DNA from 4 places in the Heliomarina sp. genome. Region 3 is predicted to be linked to each of the others. Evidence: riboswitches for the same ligand, from Rfam matches in the RefSeq annotation. Region 3 holds a riboswitch; each other region holds the start of a gene.
The links. A riboswitch is a leader RNA that binds a small molecule or an ion and turns the genes downstream of it on or off. The one in region 3 is predicted to bind cobalamin.
Positions count from the first base shown of each region.

Region 1: linked by a shared signal. The riboswitch ahead of ACU0FH_RS22765 (energy-coupling factor ABC transporter permease) and the one ahead of ACU0FH_RS03980 (aromatic ring-hydroxylating oxygenase subunit alpha) in region 3 are both predicted to bind cobalamin.
Region 2: linked by a shared signal. The riboswitch ahead of nrdH (glutaredoxin-like protein NrdH) and the one ahead of ACU0FH_RS03980 (aromatic ring-hydroxylating oxygenase subunit alpha) in region 3 are both predicted to bind cobalamin.
Region 4: linked by a shared signal. The riboswitch ahead of ACU0FH_RS22700 (DUF1636 family protein) and the one ahead of ACU0FH_RS03980 (aromatic ring-hydroxylating oxygenase subunit alpha) in region 3 are both predicted to bind cobalamin.

Region 1 is NZ_JBRBUI010000054.1:974,898-977,092, reverse strand. Features, by position in the region: gene cobF (precorrin-6A synthase (deacetylating)) at 1-337, opposite strand, end outside; gene ACU0FH_RS22765 (energy-coupling factor ABC transporter permease) at 401-1,078, opposite strand; cobalamin riboswitch at 1,125-1,311, opposite strand; gene cobA (uroporphyrinogen-III C-methyltransferase) at 1,343-2,065, opposite strand; gene ACU0FH_RS22755 (cobyrinate a,c-diamide synthase) at 2,062-2,195, opposite strand, start outside.
Region 2 is NZ_JBRBUI010000008.1:148,164-150,358, forward strand. Features, by position in the region: gene ACU0FH_RS01475 (hypothetical protein) at 69-422, opposite strand; cobalamin riboswitch at 755-947, shown strand; gene nrdH (glutaredoxin-like protein NrdH) at 1,046-1,267, shown strand; gene nrdI (class Ib ribonucleoside-diphosphate reductase assembly flavoprotein NrdI) at 1,293-1,709, shown strand; gene nrdE (class 1b ribonucleoside-diphosphate reductase subunit alpha) at 1,691-2,195, shown strand, end outside.
Region 3 is NZ_JBRBUI010000016.1:137,663-139,857, forward strand. Features, by position in the region: gene ACU0FH_RS03980 (aromatic ring-hydroxylating oxygenase subunit alpha) at 1-1,067, opposite strand, end outside; cobalamin riboswitch at 1,190-1,388, opposite strand; gene ACU0FH_RS03985 (flagellar basal body P-ring protein FlgI) at 1,576-2,195, opposite strand, start outside.
Region 4 is NZ_JBRBUI010000054.1:961,334-963,528, forward strand. Features, by position in the region: gene ACU0FH_RS22695 (nucleoside/nucleotide kinase family protein) at 296-943, shown strand; cobalamin riboswitch at 1,009-1,225, shown strand; gene ACU0FH_RS22700 (DUF1636 family protein) at 1,305-1,679, shown strand; gene cobW (cobalamin biosynthesis protein CobW) at 1,676-2,195, shown strand, end outside.

The DNA.
Region 1 (2,195 bases), on a different contig from region 3:
GATCGCCCCAGATCAGCAGGGCCACGCGGTGAACGGGTTTTTCGTGGCGCGCGATAGCTTCAGCCCATGCCATTGCGATGGCATCGTGCCAATCGTCCACGCCTTTGCGGTAATCCCCCGAGGCATCGCGGACCGGCAGGTCGAATTCGCGGATGACGGTGGCGGGATCGTCGAGCACCTCGGCGCAGATCTGCTGGCGCAGGTCGGCCAGATCGGCCTTGTCCGGGCCTTTGCGGGGGATCAGGATAAGGTCGGCCTCGCGCAGGGTGCGGCGAGCCTCTCCGGTGACATGTTCGGGATTGCCGGTGCCGATACCGATCAGGAAAAGATGTTCCATGCCATGCAAAAGCCCCGGCGCCTGCGCGACCGGGGCTTCCTTTCTTCAGGGTTTGGCCGGTCTTCAGGCCGCGTTGTAGAGGCGGCGGGTGACGAGGCCGGATTTTTCAAGGCCGCGCAGCGACTTGGCAACCCAGAGAACGGCGAGATCGGCGATCGGTTCGATCAGCACGACGGTCATGTAGGCGACACCGAAGGTGGCAACCGAGGCGAAGGTTTCCGCGCCGACACCCTGGCCGTAGAAGGCCCAGAAAGCGACCCAGGCGACAATACCGCCCTGGTAAGCCACGGAAAGCTTCAGCACGTCGCCGTAGCCGAGGTCCACATAGGCGACGCCCTGCGGCAGCACCTTGCGCGCGATGGCGTGGATCGCGAAGAGCGGCACCAGCAGCGTGGTGACATTGACGAAGTACATCGGCAGATCGGTCGGGGCGAAGAACATGCCCTGGATCGCGAGACCGCCTGCAAGGCCGACCGCTGCCGGGCCAGTCCCGAGAAGCAACAGGAGCGTGGTACCGAGGATCAGGTGAACTTCGGACACGCCGACCGGGAAATGCGGCAGGATTTCGAAGAAGACCAGCACGGCCACGACAGCAAGGGCGGCCCGGGCGACAAAGGAGGGCACCGCGTGAGTCTTGAGGTCATCCGCGATCATCTTGAGCGAATAGCCCGCCGCTGCGGCCGCTGTGCCATAGGCCAGCGCCATTTTTGCGCCATGCACGATGCCTGGTTCGATATGCATTTGTCGTCTCCTTCCGCCAACCCCGGCGATTTTGCGGGCCTTGAGGCCCAATTGGTTTCATACGGCAGGTTTCCTGACTCGCGGCTATCGGCCCTGTTCTTCCTTCCCGGCGGCATCGCCAGTGGATCGCTGAACAGGCACACCGCTTACAGTTGCGGGGGCAGTCGGGGCCTTGCACCCCATTCCCTTTTAACCCTCAAGCAAATGAGAGCACCGTTTCGTGACCATTGGCCAAATCATGCCTTCAGGTCAAGGAAGAAACAGTTAAGAGGCGGTTGCCAGAGCGCCGTAGAGGATCAGCGCCGGGGCGGGCCCCGGGTCATTGGCGAAACGCTCAGCCAGACCGGCGACTGTGGAGCGCATCAACTGCTGATCCGGGGTCGAGACGGATTCGGCCAGAAGCGCGGGTGTGTCGGGCGGCAGGCCCGCGCCGGTCAGTAGATCGGCGAGGCGCGGAAAAGTCCGTTTGCCCATGAAAACGACGGTGGTTGCCAACGGATCGGCCAGCGCGGCAAGGTTCAGATCCTCGGGCAAGGCCCCCGAAACATCGTGGCCGGTGACGAATTGCACGCGCCGCGCGGTCAAGCGGCGGGTCAGCGGGATCCCGGCTGCAGCGGCGGCGGCGCAGGCAGAGGGGATGCCGGGAATGATCTCATAGTCGATCCCGGCCTCACGCAGGGCGATCAACTCTTCCTCGAGCCGGCCGAACATGCCTCCATCGCCGGATTTGAGCCGCACCACGCGGGCGCCGGTTTTCGCGTAATCGACCAGCAGGCGGCTGACGTGGTCCTGTTTCGGCGAGGGTCGCCCTGCCCGCTTGCCGACACCGACCAGATCGGCACCGCGCCCGGCATGGGCAAGGATCGGCCCCGAGGAAAGATCGTCGAACAGGATCGCATCGGCACGCTTCATCCGGTCCACCGCCTTGAGCGTCAGAAGCTCCGGGTCACCGGGGCCGGAGCCGACAAAGCTGACGAACCCGGTCATGCGGACCTCGCGATCAGGTGAAAGAAGGTTCCGGTGACACGGCCCTTGATTGACCCGGTTTCCGGTACCGTGGCGCCTTCGGCATCGGTGACATGGGCCAGCGGTGCATCCGGTTCCTCGAGGATCGTGG
Region 2 (2,195 bases), on a different contig from region 3:
GATACGGGGGAAATTGCGCGGCCCTTGGGCCGGTCGATCGGAACTGCCCGGTTACCGGGCGTTTGGGATCAGATCAGCGCCGGGGGCGCGCGTGCAGAGATATTCGGATTGCCCGCCTGCGCGGCAATTGTCAGGTCCGAAAGCTGCGCCAGATCGGTCGAATAGCGCAGCTGACCCTCAGCCAGTTCGGGGCGCATATCCGGCGCCTCGGGCAGCAATCGGCAGAACGGGCAGCGATGCTCATGGGCACCCTCAAGGTCGCCGCAGATGTCATCATAGCTGAGCCCGAGGCCGAGAGCGGCCATCTCGCGCGCGGGTTCGTCGCGGTCGGGCGCCATGAGGTGAGCAGACAGGACACTGACCAGCGCGATCAGGATCGCGGCAAGGCTTGTCAGCAGGAAATGGGCCGGTCTGCGAGTCATGTCGCCGATGTAGCGCGGATTCCCGCCGCAGGGGAAGAGGGCTTGATGCGGTGCATTGGCGCGGCGGATCCCGGCACAACACGCCCTAATTTTGGTCAACCGATCCTGCCGGCCGCAATTGGGCGATTTCGCAGTTGCCTTTAGGGACGGGCTTGGGCATTTTCGTGGGGCAGCCCTCTTGCCGGACTTTTACCGCGCCCTTGACGCGCCGGGTCCAAGACTGCCTGCGCCGACTGAGCGACCATCACATGGCAGTCACCTTTCTCCGTCACAATGAAAAAAAATCGCCCCGGCGGCCGCCGCTAGATATTGACACCCCACCCGTCACTGACACAATATGCTGTAGCTTTGGTGCTCACGAGGTGACTCGTCAGCAAAGAGGGAAACCGGTGAGAATCCGGCACTGCCCCCGCAACTGTAAGCGGCAAGCCAAGGCCCGAAACCACTGGAATTCACGTTCCGGGAAGGCGGGCCAAGGCGATTGAGCCGCGAAGTCAGGAGACCTGCCAAGGCGGCGAAGATGACGACCACGGACGGTGGGTCCGGGAGGGAAGACAGGGGCAAAAGCGCCTCTCTTCGAGTCCCGACTCAGACGGCTCTGAAAATTGGCAAGGGACCAGACAATGACGATCACAGTGTATTCCAAACCGGCATGCGTACAATGCACCGCAACCACTCGTGCGCTGGACGCACGCGGGCTGAACTACGACGTGGTCGACCTGACTCAGGACGCCGCCGCTATGGAACGGGTTCAGGAAATGGGCTATCGTCAGGCTCCGGTCGTGATCGCCGGGGACGAGCACTGGGCCGGGTTCCGTCCGGACATGATCGGACGTCTGTCGTAAATTTTCCGGATGGGGATTCTAAGCCATGAGCGGGCTTGTCTTTTTCTCTTCGCGATCGGGCAATACCCGGCGCTTCGTGGAAAAGCTTGACCTCGCGGCGGACCGAATCCCCATTGACGAGACCGAGGCTTTCCCGGATATCCGCGCGCCTTACGTTCTGATCTGCCCGACATATGCGGATGCGCATGGGCGGGGCGCGGTGCACCGGCAGGTGATCCGCTTTCTGAACGCTCCTGAACGTCGCGCCCCGCTGCGCGGCGTCATTGCCGGGGGAAACCGGAATTTCGGCGCGACTTTCGCGCAGGCGGGCGGTGTCATCGCCCGCAAATGCAATGTGCCGGTGCTCTACCGTTTCGAGCTTGCCGGAACCGATACCGATATCGCCCGCGTCAAGGCCGGGCTTGAGACATTTTGGGGACAAGAATGCTCGATTCCAGCCTAACCGCGAACCTCGACTTTCACGCGCTGAACGCGATGCTGAACCTCTATGACGAGGACGGCAAGATTCAGTTCGATGCCGACCGCAAGGCGGCGCGTCAGTATTTCCTTCAGCACGTGAACCAGAACACCGTGTTCTTTCACTCGCTCGAGGAAAAGCTCGGTTATCTCGTCGAGGAAGGTTACTACGAAGGCGCCGTGCTTGAGCAGTACGAGCCGACCTTCCTGCGCAAGATCTGGGATGCGGCCTGGGCCAAGAAATTCCGCTTTCCCGCCTTTCTAGGAGCTTACAAGTATTACACCTCGTACACACTGAAGACATGGGACGGGCAGCGTTACCTTGAGCGGTTCGAGGACCGTGTCGTCATGGTCGCGCTGACGCTGGCGCGGGGCGACGAAACGCTTGCGCTCAAGATCATGGAAGAGATCATCGACGGACGGTTCCAACCCGCGACGCCGACCTTTCTCAACGCCGGGAAAAAAGCACGAG
Region 3 (2,195 bases):
TCATTGGTTGCAACCCAGACCTCCGTCAGTTTCTCCAGATCGTAATCGACACCTTCGACCGCGTCCTTGTGGACCAGCCATGTTGTCTGAACTTCGGTCTGCTGCGGTCCGATCGGCGTCACACGGAACGTGATCGAGTGATCCGGAAGGAAATGGTTCCATGTCGTCGGGTAGTGGAACTTGAGCAGAGAACCCGCGTCATCGAAAGGCACGCGACCAAGGCGACGCCGGACCGCGATGTCACCCGACATTGTGTAACTTTTCGCACCAACTTTCAGCGGCATGCGTGCCAGGCGATATTGCCCCGCGGTGTCAATGTGAAAGCGCGACGGAAGATTTGCGTTTTCGCAGCGATCGAAATGGGCTGCAAGTGCTGGCGGCGTTTCTCCCTCTTCGACGCCGGTCACGGCCGGATCATCTGGGAAAGTACGGCAAAGCGCCGGATGGTTGCCGCCGCAATGGTAGCATTCACGGTTGTTTTCCCAGACCAGCTTCCAGTTACCTTCCTCGACAATCGTACTTTGATACGCGATCTTGGCATCGGAAAGATCGTGCGGCGCGAGATAAGGCTCGGCCAGGGTCGCGAAGGCGTCGAAATCCGGTGCCTGATCCGCAAGGCAGATGTAAACCAAGCCGGCCAGTTCCCGGCAATGGATCGGCTTGAGGCCATATTTCGACGCGTCGAAATCTGGACCCATATCCCGCGCCCAGAGTAGTTTTCCATCCAGTTCGTAGGTCCATTGGTGGTAGGGGCAGACCAGTTTCGGCACGTGACCCGAAGCAGCCTTGCAAATTATTGAACCGCGATGCCGACAGGTATTGTGAAAGGCGCGGATCACGCCATCCTGGCCTCGGATGATGACGATCCCATAAGCGCCGATCCGATGCGTGACATAGCTGCCCGTTTTCGGCAGAGCGCAGGCCGGAACGGTGTAAAGCCAATCGCGACAAAAGATTTCCTGAATATCCAGAGAGAAAATTTCCGGATCGCTGTAAAATGCTTGCTCCAGCGAGAAGCCGGGCTTGCGCCGGGATAACAGGTTACGCGTATTGGCCTCTGCGTTCATGGCCGAACTCCGAATTCCGGGCGCAGGGCCCGATTGCATGTTGTTCTGCGGATGGCGCATGGAAACGGACCGCCTTACCGAGGATACCGGCATGGCAAAGCGCCGCCTCCACCGCCCCCCGCGGTTTGACGTGATATCAGGCTGGTTTCCGGACTTGGAAAACCCGGACATGTCCGGTGTTTCGACGCCTTCCCAAGGGTCTCCTCCCCAGTGGCCAATGTCGAAACCAGCGCTTTCCTTACCGTTGCGGGGGCAGTTCCGGATTTACACCGGCTTCCCAATTCTCGGTCTTGCGACCGCACCCAATATCTGTCGGGCACCCTAGCCTGAAATATGCGAATCCGACGTACGATTACGACGTCGTATTGCGCGAAACAGACTTGATGGAAATTTTTGGGCTGCTCATTTCCTTGCGTGTGTTTAGAAAGTTCAGGCCTGACCTCATCTGTGAGCGCGACCTGACGCAGGGGCCATTTTGTGACACCACTGATCCCCGTGGCTTGGCAATTTACCTGACCACGAAATCTGCATGCAAGGCGCCAGCCGCTTTAAGGCTTTTGAGAATGTCAATCATATCTCTTGGTGAAACGCCGAGGGCGTTGAGGCCGGACACCACCTGAGAAAGGGAGGTGCCTTCAGGGACTTCAGCCAGAGATACGCCGGGCTCTTCTTCAAGTGCGGCGCCTGTCCGTGGAATGACAATCGGAGCGGCATCGGTAAAAGGATTCGGTTGAACGACGAGAGGCGCTTCTTCTATACGCAGGGTCAGGTTGCCTTGCGACACGGCCACCCGTGAAAGCCGGACGTCATCGCCCATGACTATCGTCCCCGACCGCTGATCGACGACCACCCTCGCCTTGCGTTGGGGTTCGACCAGAATGTTTTCGATGCGGCCAATGGCGTGAGCTGTCGATGCGGTTCGGGTGGCTCCGATATCGAATTCCACGGTGCCGGAATCCCGCATCACCGCGACGGTGCGCCGAAACTCCCGGTTGATCGCGCTTTCAATCCTTCCGGCCGTTGTGAAATCCGGGTCTCGCAAAGCGAGCCTTATGGTCGAAAGTGAGCCGAGTTCAAAATCGATCTCGCGCTCGATCCGGGCGCCAGAGGGAATGGTTCCGGACGTCG
Region 4 (2,195 bases), on a different contig from region 3:
GTAAGTCTCAGAACGTTAAATGGCTTTTGTCTGACACATCCATTTGCGAGTTCGAAGCGAACGAAAGCCGTGTTTGACGCGAACAGCTCTACGGACAGAGTTCACAGGTCAAGCCAATGTAACGGTACGATAAGACGACAGCCCGGGGAGGGGCGATGAATCTTGACCGTACGAGGCTGCAAAGAAAATCCTGTTTTACGTTCACATCAGTCTGCGATGTGGGCACTGCCACGACCGCTCATCACACCGGAAATTCCGAAATTCACGCCCTCCGATTTCAGAGAGGAGAAAAAGCATGCCTGATCGCATTGCGAAGGTTGCGAACCGTCTCAAGGTGATGCCAACCCGCAGTCCGCGCGCCTTGATCGCCGTTGCAGGGCCTCCCGCGTCTGGTAAATCCACCTTTGCCGCGCAACTTGTCGCCCATCTCAACCAGTCCACGCATTCTGCGGTTCTGGTGCCGATGGACGGGTTCCACCTGGATAATTCCGTCCTTGCCCGGCGCGGCCTGCTGGCGCGCAAGGGCGCGCCGGAAACCTTCGACGTTGATGGGCTGGTCAGCGCCATGTGGCGGCTGGCGACCGAACAGCATCTTTATCTGCCCTGTTTCGACCGAGGACAGGACAGGTCCGTCGCCGGGCGGATCGAAGTCAACTCTCAGCACACGCTGGCGGTGATCGAAGGCAATTACCTGCTCTGCCGCGATGCGCCGTGGAACCACCTGCGCCCGCTCTGGTCCATGTCGGTTTTCCTGAATGAACCGAACCACGTGCTCTTCGACCGTCTCGTCCAGCGTTGGCTCGACAACAAACACGACCTGCGCGAGGCTCAGGCGCGCGCGCAGAACAACGATATGGCCAATGTCGCTTTTGTGCGCCGCTCGCTCGACCCGTCTGTCGATCTCGTCTTTGGCAGCGAGGTCGAAATCCAGCAGGGCGCCTGATCCCGGCACCTTACCACGGGGCCGGTACGTCTCTTGACAATCGCTTGACATCACCTGATCCGGCTGCGCAGATGTTGCGCGTTGGTGCCCGGGGTCTGCCCGGGTGAAAAGGGAATGCGACAGGGGCACGACACCGCGCCCCAAGCGCAGCCGCCCCCGCGACCGTGACCAGAGAGGTTGCCCGCTTGCCACTGATCTCCCAAGGTCGGGAAGGCAGGGAAACCGCCAGGGCCCGCCCTGACATCTGCAAGCCGGGAGACCTGCCAGCACAAGTTGACGTGAACCGGGCGGGGTGCCCCGGAGGCGGGTCCGCACGAGGATTCTGGCTCTTTCCCCGCTGAATAAGAATTGGACCCGGCCCGTGCCCGAACCCGACAAGACCGAAGTGCTGGTCTGCACCAAGTGCCGCATGACAGACGATCCGGTGGAAGGCATCCGCCCGGGTGCCGCTCTGTTCAGCGCGCTCGACGCGATGGACTGGCCCGACGGTGTGTCCTTTCGCCCCGTCGAATGCCTGTCGAACTGCACCCGTGGGTGTTCGATCGTGCTGCGCGGCGGCGCCGAGAGGTGGAGCTATGTCTATGGCAACCTGACCCCGGACATGGCCGACACCGTGCTTGATGGCGTCACCCGCTATCAGGCCACTGCCGACGGTCTTGTACCGTGGCGCGAAAGACCTGAACACTTTCGCAAGAATTGTATCGCTAGAATACCCCCATTGGAGTTCCCCGAATGAACGACCTCGCCAAACTGCCGGTTACCGTGATCACCGGTTTCCTCGGCTCCGGCAAGACCACCCTGATCCGCCACCTGATGCAGAACCCGCAGGGCAAGCGTCTGGCCGTGATCGTCAATGAATTCGGCGATGTGGGTGTCGACGGTGAAATCCTGAAATCCTGCGCCATTCCCGACTGCCCCGAGGAAAACATCCTCGAACTCGCCAATGGCTGTATCTGCTGCACCGTGGCCGATGATTTCATTCCTACGATCGAGGCGCTGATGGCGCTTGACCCGCGCCCCGATCACATCCTGATCGAAACCTCCGGTCTCGCCCTGCCAAAACCGCTGCTCAAGGCGTTCGACTGGCCCGATATCCGCTCGCGCATCACCGTCGACGGCGTGATCGCGCTCGCCGATGCCGAGGCGGTCGCGTCGGGTCGTTTCGCGCCGGATGTGGCCCGTGTCGATGCCCAGCGTCTGGCCGATGACAGTCTTGACCATGAAACTCCGCTCTCAGAGGTGTTCGAGGATC